One region of the Vibrio coralliirubri genome, then DNA from elsewhere that is predicted to be linked to it. Evidence: predicted binding sites of a transcription regulator. Region 1 holds the regulator's gene; the other holds the start of a gene.
The links. Region 1 encodes PurR, which represses purine synthesis genes. Its sites were predicted from a motif close to TNANGNAAACGTTTNCNTNA; they were not measured.

Region 1 (7,574 bases):
CATGTCACTATGCTAAGAGCTGGCGTGATGTGCGCGGATAAAGTGAACGCAGTAAGTCCTACCTATGCAGAAGAGTTGAAAACGGAATTAGGTAGCCACGGTATGGCTGCAGAATTCCAACACAGATCGGCTGATCTGTTCGGCATTTTGAATGGGTGTGATTACGGGGCTTGGAATCCGGAAACTGATGCTTTCCTACCTCGTAAATACAAAGCGACCAAGCACAGCATGGCTCGCGGAAAATCAGCTTGTAAGCAAAAACTGCAACAAGATGTAGGTTTACCCGTTGCCGACTGCGCGGTTTATGGCATGGTTTGTCGCTTGACGAATCAAAAAGGTGTTCATTACTTACTGCCTATCATCGAACAGTTTTTGAAAAATGATCTGCAGATCGTGATTGTCGGTACTGGCGATCCGGTTTTAGCGAGTCAATTGAAAGAGCTATCAGCGCTTCACTCAGATAAGTTCTCGTTCGTGGAAGCGTACAATAATGAACTTGCGCACTTGGTTGAAGCAGGCTCTGATTTCTTCTTGATGCCTTCGGAATTTGAACCGTGTGGCTTAAACCAAATCTACAGCATGGCTTACGGTACTTTGCCGATTGTTCGTTCTGTGGGAGGTTTAAAAGACAGCGTGAATGATTACGATGAGGATCCTGAAGTCGCGACTGGGTTTGCTTTTGAAGAGCCAACACCGCAAGCGTTATTGGCTGTGTTACATCGTTCATTACTGCTTTACGCACAAAACCCATCTGAAATTAAGCGTGTTCAGCTTTATGCGATGCAGCAAGATTTTAGTTGGGAAGATGCGGCTAAAGAATACCTAGCTATGTACCATTCAGCATTTTAACTTGTTGACTTAGCTTTAAAATTAGCTGGCGAGCAACAACCGCTCGTAATAAATGAAGGCGCTCTAATTGTAGAGTGCCTTTTTGTTTCCTGGTCAGAGCACATCACGTTTACGAAGACAAAGCTTGCAAACTCATTTTAGTCAGGTAGAAAAGGTGAGGTAGGTATTCACATGACTAATGATAGGTTTGACACTATTATCACTTAAAGTTCTTAATAGCGTGATATCCTTAGTCATCGCCTCGTGATGAGGCATAGCTCCATTCCAATAATTAAAGCGATAGGTATGTCTGAGAGTTTACTATTTCATAAAACATTTACTCACCCGACGAGCGATGAGTGGGTTGTATTTGTGCATGGCGCAGGAGGCAGTTCCTCCATCTGGTTCAAGCAGATCAAAGCGTATAAACAGCATTTCAACTTACTTCTCATTGATCTGAGAGGGCACGGTAAATCAGACAATATACTTAAAGGGCTGATTTCGAATCGTTATACGTTCAAATCGGTGACGCTTGATATTCTTAAAGTGTTAGACCATCTTAAGATCCGTTCTGCACATTTCGTCGGTATGTCTTTGGGCACGATTATTGTGCGTAACGTTGCAGAGCTCGCGGCTGGCCGTGTACGTTCAATGGTACTGGGTGGTGCTGTCACTAAGCTAAACACTCGCTCTCAAGTCTTAATCAAGTTGGGTAACCTCAGCAAGCACATCATTCCTTATATGTGGTTGTACAGCCTTTTTGCTTATGTTGTGATGCCACAAAAGAGTCAGAAAGAATCGCGTCACCTGTTTATCCGCGAAGCTAAAAAGCTGTGCCAGAAAGAGTTTAAGCGCTGGTTTATCTTAACGGCTGATGTAAACCCCTTGATGAAATATTTTAAAGATAGAGAGCTACCAATACCGACTCTTTATTTGATGGGTGAACGTGACTACATGTTTATTAAGCCTGTGAAAGAAATGGTCGCAGCGCATGAGTCGAGCGAGCTAGTAGAGATTCCGAATTGTGGGCACGTATGTAACGTGGAAAACCCTGAAGAGTTTAATCAGCGTTCGATTGCGTTTATTCAAAAACAAATTCAGTGATTTTGTAAATGCGAAATCAAAGATGATGATGGAATCGAATTGAAATAAAAACGGGAAGCTAATTTTAGCTTCCCGTTTTTATTTGGAGGAGGTATCTGACCGAATCGTTCTATCAGGTCACTGAAACCTTGCTATTCAGGTGAGGCAGCACCGCACTGCCAGCAAGAACCGAACTGCGCTTCGTTGACTTCATGACACTTACCACAACGCCACTCTTCATAGATGATCGAATCTTGCTGCTTTTGGTAGTCATTTACTAGCATGCGAGCTTTACTGGCCAATTTTGGCTCATATAACCATACGTAAGGGTCAGTTTCTTCAGTGAATGGGATTTCCCCCTTCAATCCGAACAACCCCTCACCACGGACTTCACAGGCAATATTCTCGCTTTCTAATAATCCACAGATGATATGAGCTTCTGTCGGATTCGATGCACTGAAGATTTTCATTGAAATAGAACCTTATTCAGCTATCTGTGTTATTTAGCTATTATAAACTATTCTGCTATAAACGTTATTCAGCTACGGGCGTTGAACGAAACTTACCCATCAACCATTTAGCCACTATTGGGAATATCCCCAATAACGCAAATGACAATAGTACTGAAGGGGAGACGATGCCCGAAAGTGAATCAATTTCTGCGAGCTGAGTACCAGCATTCAAGAAAACCGCCGTCCCCGGTAACATCCCGATTTGACTCGTAATGTAGTAACGACTCACTGACATCGGTGTTAGACCCATCAATAGGTTGATAAGGAAAAATGGGAATACAGGAATCAGACGCAGAGAAAACAGGTAAAATGCGCCGTCTTTTTCAACCCCCTTGTTAATCGTCGCCAATTTGTCACCAAACTTGGTTTGAATCCAGTCACGTAACAGGTAACGGCTACTTAAGAAGGCTAAAGTAGCACCGATCGCACTTGCGAAAGATACCAGCAGCAAGCTGTTCCAGAAGCCAAATAGCGCGGCCCCTAATAGGGTCACAACAGCGGCACCTGGAATGGAGAAAGCCGTAATCATTACATACGCGACAAAATAGATAGCGGCAGCCGCAATAAAGTTGCTGTCAATGTAGTCATTTAACACAGCTTGTTGGGCCTTAGCATTTTCAAGCGTTAGGTACTGGCCGAAATTGATGCCTAACAACACGATGGTTACGACCAACACAATACCCAATATCATTTTCTTACTCATTGATACTTCCTCTAAATTTTCAATGCATACCGATAGTATAGATAGACAGGCAAAGCATAGATTAACTTTCACCAGATATAAAAAAAGCCGCAGTAAATGCGGCTTAGTTGTGTATAGAGATTGTACTGACAATGTTAATTGACGCGATTGATAAGCTCTTCGCGACGCTGCTGCGGTATAACAGACCAATGTGTACCATTGATCGCGCCTTCTAGCGCCCAAAGTAGTTCAATACTGACAGAAGACGCATGCGATTCTTTGATGGCGTTAAATGCGTTTACAGAGCCAGATTCATATAAACGTTCTACAGAATCGATCCCTGCCTTTTTCAACATACGCTCGGTAGCGAGTCGAAGATTAGGCAGATCTTTGAGTCGGGTCGGCTTAGCAGAAGACTGCTCAGCTTTTTCTTCTTTAGCAAAACCTAGAGACGTGGTTGCAAGCTGCAAGATTTTCTCTTGGTCTTGCCAGAGGCCTTCAGGTAAAGCGAAATATTTAGTAACGACAGGGAAACCACGTTTTTTGTAGACGTACGGTTGAAACCCTTGTTGTTCGAATTGTTTCGTTGTGCCTTTGTCTGCGCGTATGTGCAACTGGTCATTTACAACCAGAGCAAACATAGTGTCATCAGCAAAAAGACCGAAGCCACCAAACATTGAGCGTGATTTTATTTTTCCTAGGGACTCAAATAACTTCATCGAGTCCTTTAGTATCGGTTTATCCATGTTATTTATCTCGGTGTATTTGAACTACGCCACCAAATAAGCAGGTCCGAGAGATTAGCAAAATGTTGCAATTAAATTGTCAATAAGCCGTAAATTACTAAATTATTAGTAGTTACTGCATTTTGCCATCGGTAACCCCGCTACCATACCAACGAGTGGTTTAGGCCGGAAGCTTTGCGTCTCACTCTTTCGAGTGGTTTGCCCTGTGCGTGACTGATTGAATAGAATAAAGTTTTTGTTGAATGAAGCTCACAGTTGATATTTCAAAATGTGATATTGCTTCAATTAATGATCTTTCCGTTGTGCATCTGGGTTCATTATAGTTGCTGATAAAAAAAGCGCACCTAAAGGTGCGCTTGATGAAATTAAACTCGAATTATCAATTAATTTAACGTTTTAACTGTACTTCGTTCAACAATTTCAGGGTGCATTTCGAAGACGCGTTTTTCGTGGTCTTTGTCTTTGATGCGCTCTAATAGAATTTCGAATGCATTCTTACCAACACGACGCTTTGGTTGGTGAACGGTCGTTAGCGGCGGAGAGAAGTATTCAGCCAGTTCGATGTTGTCGTAACCGATCACTGAGATATCTTCTGGAATGCGAATGCCTTTTTCTTGCAGGCGGCTCATTAAGCCGAGTGCCATTGTGTCGTTAAAGCAGAATACCGCCGTTGGACGATCTTCCATCTCAACGATTTGTTCTGCAGCAAGAACAGCCGTATCACACTCGAAGTTACCTTCGATGATCATATTTTCATCGGCAGAAATCTTAGCTTCGTTAAGTGCACGCTTGTAACCGGCAATACGTTCAACACATGCTGCTTTGTCTAAGTGGCCACTTAAACATGCAATCTTAGAGTGACCGCGTTCAATAAGGTATTTGGTCGCTAGGTAGCCACCTTCTTCAGAGTTATCGATGATCTTATCAGCCTGAGAGCTCTCAGGGCCCCAGTCCATGATAACTTTAGGGATGTCAGCGTGACGGTCTAACATCTCTCTTAGTTCTTCAGTTAGGTCAGAACACATAACTAAGATGCCATCTACACGTTTCTCTGCAAGCATTCGAATGTAGTCACGTTGCTTCTCATAGATACCGCCCGTATTACACAGGATCAAAGTGTAACCTTGACGGTAGCAGTAGCTCTCAACACCATCGATAACTTCAGAGAAGAATAGGTTAGTTGATTGAGTCACTAGCATGCCGATAGTGCGTGTTGTATTACATTTCAAGCTACGAGCAACAGCACTTGGTGCATAGTTCAGTTCATCTACGGCTTTGTTTACTTTTTCTTGAGTTGCTTCTGCAACAAAGCGAGTTTTATTGATTACGTGAGAAACGGTTGTTGTTGATACGCCGGCTAAGCGAGCGACATCTTTTATAGTGGCCATGGTTTTATCCTATTAGAAGCTACTTTCCCAAAGTACGGAATAAAGTAGCCGTTAAGCTACCTAACTAAGAGCTTAAATTTGTAGGGCTCTTTGGGTACTAAAGTGCTAAAAAACAAAAAACCGCTATTGAGCGGCTTGTCTTAACACCGAAATGCTCTGAACTTTAATAAGCATAGCATTTCGTGAATGTTTCATATTTTATCGTTTGCGGTCACAATTTTAGACTGACTAGAAACTACTCGCAATAAAATTCACCCAGAAATCCGGGTGAATTGTCACATTCTACTGAATTTATTTACCTAGTCATCCAATAAGCTATTCACCAGCTAAATATTGAGTGTCTAATTGACAGAATGCGAGTAGCAAAGATGAGACACTAGCGTAGAAACCGAATTCATCAACGTCATGACATTTCACGTTGAACTTTGGTACCCAAGTCAGCAGTTGTTGGTCGATAAACTGCTGTTGAACGGCAAATGAATTCTCTAGCTCTTCTTCAATATCCGTTTCGTTTGAACGAATGATCAAGTTACCAAGGAAATCGAGTTCGATAGCAATGTGGTCTGCTGGCTCTTTTAGATCTTGGTTCACAACTAAGTTGTGCTTAGCCATGATCTCTTCCATATCTTTTGCTGGCTTATCATTCAAAAGGCCAGTTTCGCCGATATACATAGAAGCGTAAGGAAGAGCGCCGTGTTTATCTGTCTTTAAGAAAAGGTCGCAAAAGTCTGCAGACAGTTCTAGCTGGGCATCTTCACGTGTTTGTAGACGGTTCAGCGCATCCACTAACTTATCAATCGCTGGCTTTAGTGTTTCATTTTCGCCTAAACCAGTTAGGAAAGAACGAATTTCAACAGAGTGGTAGTGATCGAGTTCTTCTTGAGTGAGCTCTTTGGCAAATAAGCTTGATAGCCACCAGTATATTTCTGCTCTTTGCTCGTTGAACGCTTTCGTATCTTTCATTTGTTAGATCCTGACTTAGTCTTGTGATGTTGCTTATATACATCTTGAAGTCACTTGGGCATAAGCACACCAAGGCTGAATAACAAGGTTATTTGCGAAACGCAAAGTTACTCGTTAGTAGTAATGCCTATATTGAATTGCGATGGACGATAAATAGCAAGGTTTAAGATTGTCTTGTATCAAAAAAAATCCATGTTTCTGGCTTTTATCTTCTGTACCACTAGAATTGTTACTAGTTATGAATAGAATAGTCACTGAAACTATTAAATAAGAAAAGTGGTGTAGATGAGCTATCACGTATTAGTCGTAGAAGATGATGTGGTAACCCGCAGTAAACTGGTTGGATACTTCCAGAACGAGGGTTACACAGTGAGCGAAGCAGAAAGCGGCGCTCAAATGAGAAACGTGTTAGAAGAAAACAACGTTGACCTCATTATGCTGGACATCAACTTACCAGGCGAAGATGGATTGATGCTAACTCGCGAATTACGCAGTCAATCAGACATTGGAATTATTTTAGTTACTGGACGCACGGATAGCATCGACAAAATCGTAGGCCTTGAAATGGGCGCTGACGATTACGTTACTAAACCCTTCGAACTTCGCGAGTTATTAGTTCGAGTAAAAAACCTACTTTGGCGTATCTCTGCCGCTCGTAAAACAGCTGCGGGCGCAGTAGAAGAAACATCAGATGAGTCTGTGGTTCGTTTTGGTGAGTGGACATTTGATATTCCTCGTCGTGCGTTAAGCAAAAACGGCGAACCGGTGAAACTGACCAAAGCAGAATACGAACTGCTAGTGGCTTTGTCCTCTTACCCTAACCAAGTATTAAGCCGCGAACGTATTCTGAATATGATCAGCCACCGAGTGGACGCGCCTAATGACCGTACTATCGACGTACTGATTCGTCGTATGCGTGCAAAAATGGAGTTCGATCCTAAGAACCCACAAATTTTTGTGACGGTTCACGGTGAAGGTTACATGTTCGCTGGTGATTGATTTCCTTCGGGAGTGATTAATCAACAACGACATTTAAACGTAAAAAGCCGAGACATCATTGATGTCTCGGCTTTTTTATTGCTTAGCGTTCATTGTTAACGAACAGAGAACCTAAAAATACTTGCCGACTCAGTCTGCTCAGTATGAGTTTAAAGATTCAGTGGGTTTACTGAGGCTGAGCCGCAGAAACCTCACCGTCATCTTCAACTAAGCTGGAAGCTTCTGGAATAACCGGCTCTTCGACAATGTCATTGCTTGTATCTAGCCAATCACGCAGGCTTTGCCAAACCAATCCCATGGTTTCGTGCCAGTAACGCTCAGTCTGCTCAAGGTAAAGAGCTTTTGGCATGTACTTGTTCCAAGGCTCAACAAT
Region 2 (7,574 bases), 430 kb from region 1:
CCATTACCAGAAGACCGAATTACCGATTCACGTGCTCGTGCTCGTAGTTACCCGCCACTGAAACTGGCTCCGTCTCTGGACTACCACCTAGCAAGAGCCCGCATTGTTGCTCGCTATGCTGGCATCAATAATGATGCTGCTCTTGATTGGTTTGAGCGCCAGCTGAAGAAAGCCCCTAAAGCTTTGGTTCCATCATTAGAATATGGCCAAGCACTGGTTTACCTAGACTCTAAAAAATTAGACAAAGCAGAGCCGATTCTGAACAAGCTGATTAACAGCGACCCAACTAACCTATTTTATCTAGATGCTATTTCGGATCTGCACATCGAGAAGAAACAGCCTGAGGTTGCAATTAAAGAACTTAAATCGGCACTGGTTCGTCAACCAAACAACCCGGTTCTGACCATTAACTACGCCAACGCACTGATTGAAAATGAAGATCTACAAGAAGCGGTTCGCGTATTGCAACGTTACACGCACGATAACCCGAATGACACCAATGGCTGGCACTTACTTTCAAAAGTAAATACGAGCCTTGGTAACAGCGACGAAGAACTGGCTGCTCGTGCAGAAATTTTGGCATTGCAAGCCAACTGGAACAAAGCGATTCAGTACTACACGCAAGCAAGCCAAATCGCAGAATTAGGAAGCCTAAAACAAGCACGCTACGACGCTCGAATTGATCAGCTGATGATTCAACGAGAACGCTTCTTGTCGCTACAATAATATGTTTACTGATAACAGCTCGTTACCAGAATAAAAAGAAAGCTCAACTGTACACAAAAAAGAAGTCACCTCTGGTGGCTTCAGCTAAACAATTAAATCAAAAATAATAATGAGGAAGAACCATGTCTGTCGTGATTTATCATAACCCACGCTGCTCAAAGAGCCGTCAAACTCTAGAAGTGCTTCAGGAAAACGGCGTACAGCCAGAGGTAATCAAATACCTAGACACTCCGTTAACAGTTGAACAGCTGAAAGTACTGTTCACTCAGCTTGGTTTTGAGAGTGTTCGCGACATGATGCGCACCAAAGAAGCGGACTACAAAGAAGCAAACCTTGGTGATGCTTCGGTTACTGATGAAGATCTTTTCGCTGCGATGGCAACCAATCCAAAACTGTTTGAGCGCCCAGTCGTTGTCGCGAACAACAAAGCAAAGATTGGTCGTCCACCAGAGCAAGTGCTAGAGATTCTGTAATCCAATATGAGCATTAACATTCTTGTTCTTTACTACAGTCGTCACGGTAACACACAAGCTCTAGCAAGGCAGATTGCACGAGGGGTTGAGTCTATCCCGAACTGTGAAGCCATGTTAAGAACGGTGAACGACGTTTACACGGTAGAAGAGCAGCCTGATTCACGCTATCAACCAACCGATCCTATTGCCTCGTTACAAGAACTTCGATCTTGTGATGGTTTGGCGCTAGGCAGTCCGGTTTGGTTTGGTAACATGGCCGGGCCAATGAAGCACTTTTGGGATAGCACGACATCAATGTGGATCAATGGTGATCTCATCGATAAGCCAGCTTGTGTATTTACCTCTTCTTCATCATTGCATGGTGGTCAAGAGACGACACAGCAAAGCATGATGTTGCCTCTGCTTCATCACGGTATGTTAGTCGTGGGCATCCCCTACTCAGAACCGGCGCTGCACACCACGCAAACTGGTGGTACGCCTTATGGTGCAAGCAGTACTGGAGAGAGCGCTTCACTTAGCAAAGAAGAGATTGAGTTGGCGCAAAACCTAGGTAAACGCCTAGCGCGCATCGCAATAAATCAGAAGGGAATTACTCAATGATGTATATGCCAGAGAAGGCTATGTCTCCCAAAACCAAGCTATTTCGCTACCTCGCTTTAGCGGGCAACTTGTCACTTTTATTCTGGGTGGTGGCTTGGCAGATGACGCTTTCACCGCACCCTCATCTCAGTAATGTCACGCTGGCGATTGCTTGGGCTATCCCACTGTTGCTGCCATTGCCGGGCATTTTAGCAGGTAAGCCTTATACGCACGCATGGGCAAATTTCGTCTTGATGCTCTATTTCCTACACGCATTAACTATTTTGTATGTAGACGATGGTGAACGCTTGTTAGCGGCTGTAGAACTGCTTCTGACGACTCTAGGTTTCGCGGGCAATATCTTATTTACTCGCTTTAGAGCCAAAGAGTTAGGCATCAAGTTGAAGCGTCTTTCTGAAGTAGAAAAGAGAGAGAAAGCTAAGTTCGAGCAATAATATTGAACCCATGCTTTTAAACAGACCGCTTAATAAACAAAAAGCCCTGCAAGATTGCTCTTGCAGGGCTTTTTTCATGTTTTCATTTCAATCAGTCATGTCAGCTGACAATTATGAGCGAACCCACTCGTAGACCAAGCTTGGCTTAGCATGCACTGGCGCAGTGATGGTTAGATCTTCTGTACTAGAATCCTCTAACGTTGCGTCAGGCGTTAGCTCAGCATCCTCAGATACCTCGTTGCCCTTAATCACTTGTACGCCTGAGTCAGTTTCGTCACCAACGACTTCAGCAGCGTCTGTTGAATCATCACCGACAGACATTGTGTTGTCTTGAGTTTCAAATTCAGGACTCACTTCAGGCTCAATGTAAGATTCTTCAACCTTCGCAACTTGGCGAATACTTGCTACTTCTTGCTCAAACTCTTGTTGAGTCGACAATAAGTGAATTCGGAAAGTCACTTCGTTGTTCTGAATCTTCAGAATATCTAGGCTTGCCACCGAGTTTAGACGCTTAAGTGCGTTCTCCAACTGGAAGAAGTCTTGAGCATTATTCAGGCTAATAAACTGCGTTAAAATCGATTCTGATGACTCACTCGCTACCGTCACAGCACTTTTGCCTGCGTAGTAGTTACTGATTTGGTCGACTAACTTCTTAGAAGTCGTTGCGCTGTTACCTGATAAAGAACCACTTACAGGCGATGTTGGTGCGCTCGTCAATTGACTTGGCTTTTGATCGTATAGAGCCCAACGTAGGCCTGAAGATTGAGCCTTTATCACCAGCACAGCATCAACAGGGTAACGCTGACTCGCTTTACTGATTGGCGTAACAAAGCTGCCCCACAAATCAGAAGTCGCAATACCGGTAATATCGTCAAAGTCACCCACAGGCAGCGTTAGAGGCAAGCCACGCTCTTTTGCGTTCGCTTGTAAGCCAGCGGCCAACTGTGAGTTAGAGTGTTCCCATACGATGTTCTTGTCGTAGTTGTCCTCTTCCACCAGCCAAACAAGGATGTTTGAACGCGTATCAGGCCAGTAAGGTAACTGTGCTTGAGTCAGTAGAGAACGGATTTGAGCACCGTTAAAACGCATACGCAATGTTGATTGGTCATTGCTTTCGCCAAAACTCATTTGAGACATGTACTGCGAACTCTTGCGCATCGCCTTTTGAATCGTCTCATTCGAAGCGACATCAGTTTGGCCAGTCGCACGTATCAATACCTGCTCCATACCTGTATTTCTTGCCACTTGTTCTGGCTGTTTGTCTTCAGCGTTAATCGCAACTTCAGCACTAAAAATATCTACTTGAGTTAAGGCATAACTCGGAGAGGCTAATAGTCCCATCAACAACAATGCTATGTAGCGCATACTGATCCTAATATTCAAATCTTGTGCCTAGATGATAAGCAACTATGGATTGAGGGGCAAGGTCGTTAGCGCCCACTGTGTTTAATAACCACAAAATATCACCTGGCCATGATAAATCGCTCACTTATAAGCTGAATTTCTAGGGCTTAGATGGATATAAAACATCACTAAGATAAATAAATTTGATCTATCAGGTGTAGCAATCGATTGCTAAGTGATAGAATCCCGCGAATTTTATTTTTCACTTTTCATATAACGACCATTTTTAAGGACATATCATGAAAAATGCTTTGCAAGGTGCGCAAATGCTGTTCGTAGCTTTTGGTGCGCTTGTACTCGTGCCGCTACTAACAGGACTTGATCCTAACGTTGCACTCTTTGGCGCAGGTATCGGTACCCTTTTATTCCAACTTATTACACGCCGTTCAGTGCCAATCTTCTTAGCGTCTTCTTTCGCATTCATCGCGCCTATCATGTTTGGTATTCAAACTTGGGGTGTAGGTGCAACCATGGGCGGCCTTATGGCGGCGGGTGTTGTGTATGTACTAATGGGCGCGTTAATTAAAGTTCGTGGCGTTGGCTTCATCCATAAACTGCTTCCACCGGTCGTTGTTGGCCCTGTGATCATGGTTATCGGTTTAGGCCTTGCGCCTGTTGCCGTTAACATGGCGCTAGGTAAGACAGGCGATGGCGCGGTTCAGCTTGTTGATGCAGACGCTGCACTGTGGATCTCTTCGATTTCACTGTTAGTGACCATTGTCATCAGTGTGTTCTCTAAAGGCTTCCTTAAATTACTGCCAATCTTCGGTGGTATTGTTGCGGGTTACATCACTAGCTTGGTTTATGGTGCAGTCGACTTCACACCAGTAGCTCAAGCATCTTGGTTAGCTCTGCCAAACTTCACAGCGCCAGAGTTCAACATCAACGCTATCTTCTTTATGGTATTTGTTGCGATTGCACCTGCTGTTGAGCACGTAGGCGACATGCTTGCTATCTCTAACGTGACCGGTAAAGACTACCTTAAGAAGCCAGGCCTACACCGCACAATTACTGGTGACGGTGTGGCAACAATTGCGGCTTCTATGCTGGGCGCGCCACCAAACACGACGTACAGTGAAGTAACAGGCGCAGTAATGCTGACCAAAGCATTCAACCCAGTGATCATGACTTGGGCTGCTGTAACAGCTATCGTTCTTGCATTGGTCGGTAAGCTAGGCGCACTACTTCAAACGATTCCGGTTCCTGTAATGGGCGGCATCATGATTCTACTGTTTGGTTCTATCGCAACCGTAGGCTTGAATACTCTAATTCAAAACAAAGTTGACCTGCACAAATCACGCAACCTTGTGATTGTGGGCATTACCTTAGTATTTGGTATTGGCGGCATGGCATTTGGCATCGGCGACTTTAGCCTACAGGGCGTAAGCTTATGTGGCATCGTAGCGATTCTACTCAACCTAGTACTTCCAGATGAGCTAGGTGACAACACTGTGGTAGATAAAGCTCAAATCGATTAATGAATCGATAAGGCTAGATTCAAAAGAATCACAACCTAACAAGATCAAAAAAGGGAGAGCATCGAATGCTCTCCCTTTTTATTAATACGGTTAATTCAACAAGTTAAGGAACTGTTTAGAGTCACTTAAGCTGAAACCGAATTACTTAGTACCGAAGATCTTATCACCAGCATCGCCAAGACCAGGAACAATGTAGCCCTTGTCGTTTAGCTTCTCATCGATTGCAGCCGTGTAAAGCTCAACATCTGGGTGCGCTTTTTCTAGAGCAGCGATACCTTCAGGAGCAGCAACAAGCACAAGAATCTTAAAGTGCTTACAACCTTTCTCTTTCATCAGGTCGATAGTCGCGATCATAGAACCACCTGTCGCAAGCATTGGGTCTACCACTAGAGCAATACGCTCATCGATGTTAGATGCAAGCTTGTTGAAGTATGGTACTGGCTCAAGCGTTTCTTCGTCACGGTAGATACCAACAACGCTGATACGTGCACTTGGGATGTGCTCAAGAACGCCGTCCATCATGCCTAGACCAGCACGTAGGATTGGCACTACAGTTACTTTTTTACCTTTAATTTGGTCAACTTCTACTGGACCGTTCCAACCGTTAATCGTCACACGCTCAGTTTCAAAGTCTGATGTCGCTTCGTATGTTAGAAGGCTACCCACTTCTGTCGCTAGCTCACGAAAACGCTTAGTGCTAATCTCACCTTCACGCATCAGGCCAATTTTATGTTTTACTAGCGGGTGTTTCACTTCAACAACTTTCATTTCCAACTCCGGCAATATTTAAACAAACCTGTAGATTATACACGAACTCTAAGGTTATTTCAGAATCTTTATTCTAATAAAAAAAACCGCGCAAACGTTTGCTCTTGGTAATCAAGCCCTGTTAGAATAGCGCCGTTTTCACATCCAACTTAAGTTCGAGGACTATCCCGTGAGTGGTAATACTTCTTCTCTAAGCTACAAAGACGCTGGTGTTGATATCGACGCAGGTAATGCACTAGTAGACCGTATCAAAGGTGCTGTTAAACGCACTCGTCGCCCTGAAGTAATGGGCGGTATTGGTGGCTTTGGCGCCCTATGTGAACTTCCAACGAAATACAAAGAGCCGGTACTTGTTTCGGGTACTGATGGTGTTGGTACTAAACTTCGCCTTGCTTTGGATCTGAAAAAACACGACACCATTGGTATCGACCTAGTGGCAATGTGTGTGAACGACTTAATCGTTCAAGGTGGTGAGCCGCTATTCTTCCTAGACTACTACGCAACAGGTAAGCTAGATGTAGATACAGCAGCAGACGTTGTTTCTGGTATTGCTGAAGGCTGTGTTCAAGCTGGCTGTGCACTAATCGGTGGTGAAACTGCTGAAATGCCAGGCATGTACGAAGGCGACGACTACGATGTAGCTGGCTTCTGTGTTGGTGTTGTAGAAAAAGCTGACATCATTGACGGCACTAAAGTAGCAGCAGGCGACGCACTTATCGCTGTTGGTTCAAGTGGTCCACACTCAAACGGTTACTCTTTAATTCGTAAAGTTCTAGAAGTTTCTGGTGCTGATAAGAGTGAAGAACTAGAAGGTCGCACTATCGGTGAGCACCTACTAGAACCTACTAAGATTTACATCAAATCGGCACTTAAGATGATTGCTGAGCATGACATTCATGCTATCTCGCACATCACAGGTGGTGGTTTCTGGGAAAACATCCCACGCGTACTTCCTGAAGGTACTAAAGCAGTTATTGATGGCAAGAGCTGGGAATGGCCTGCTATCTTCAACTGGCTACAAGAGAAAGGTAACGTGGAGACATTTGAAATGTACCGCACTTTCAACTGTGGTGTAGGCCTAGTTGTTGCTCTACCTAAAGATCAAGCAGACGCTGCTGTTGAACTACTGAAAGCTGAAGGCGAAAACGCTTGGGTTATCGGTGAGATCGCAAACGCTGAAGCTGGCGAAGAGCAAGTTGAAATCAAATAAGTGATACGCTCACTTACTTAGTTAATCAATGAGGACCTAATGGTCCTCATTTTGCTATTTAGCCCGCAGAAAACCTTAGTTTATGTAGGTACATTGTAAACAGTTCAGTTAATCAATCGTATGACCCACTCTATGAAAAACAATCACTCAAATAAAACCAGTCACTCTAAGAAAAACATCGTTGTGTTAGTTTCAGGAAGCGGAAGTAACTTACAGGCAATTTTGGATGCCTGTGATAGCAATATGATTGATGCTTCAGTTAAGGCTGTCTTCTCAAACAAAGCAGAGGCTTTTGGATTAGAACGAGCGAAAACCGCAGGTGTTGACGCACATTCAGTGAATCCAAAAGACTTTGGTTCACGTGAAGAGTTCGATCATGAATTGATGATTCAGATTGATGCATACCAACCCGATTTAATCGTACTTGCGGGATACATGCGTATCCTGAGTTCAGAGTTTGTTCGTCACTATGCGGGTAAAA

Region 2: the regulator PurR is predicted to act here: its motif matches at 5,970-5,989, upstream of purM (phosphoribosylformylglycinamidine cyclo-ligase).

The regions. Positions count from the first base shown of each region.
Region 1 is NZ_AP025470.1:1,260,251-1,267,824, forward strand. It holds gene glgA (glycogen synthase GlgA) at 1-849, shown strand, start outside; gene OCV20_RS05935 (alpha/beta fold hydrolase) at 1,135-1,932, shown strand; gene OCV20_RS05940 (putative signal transducing protein) at 2,064-2,381, opposite strand; gene OCV20_RS05945 (TVP38/TMEM64 family protein) at 2,446-3,126, opposite strand; gene OCV20_RS05950 (TfoX/Sxy family DNA transformation protein) at 3,261-3,851, opposite strand; cyclic di-GMP riboswitch class I at 3,979-4,064, opposite strand; gene purR (HTH-type transcriptional repressor PurR) at 4,235-5,239, opposite strand; gene torD (molecular chaperone TorD) at 5,555-6,202, opposite strand; gene torR (two-component system response regulator TorR) at 6,488-7,201, shown strand; gene elyC (envelope biogenesis factor ElyC) at 7,368-7,574, opposite strand, start outside.
Region 2 is NZ_AP025470.1:827,053-834,626, reverse strand. It holds gene bepA (beta-barrel assembly-enhancing protease) at 1-726, shown strand, start outside; gene arsC (arsenate reductase (glutaredoxin)) at 849-1,199, shown strand; gene wrbA (NAD(P)H:quinone oxidoreductase) at 1,206-1,799, shown strand; gene OCV20_RS04025 (DUF2069 domain-containing protein) at 1,796-2,233, shown strand; gene OCV20_RS04020 (DUF2066 domain-containing protein) at 2,345-3,598, opposite strand; gene OCV20_RS04015 (uracil-xanthine permease family protein) at 3,877-5,115, shown strand; gene upp (uracil phosphoribosyltransferase) at 5,257-5,883, opposite strand; gene purM (phosphoribosylformylglycinamidine cyclo-ligase) at 6,053-7,093, shown strand; gene purN (phosphoribosylglycinamide formyltransferase) at 7,226-7,574, shown strand, end outside.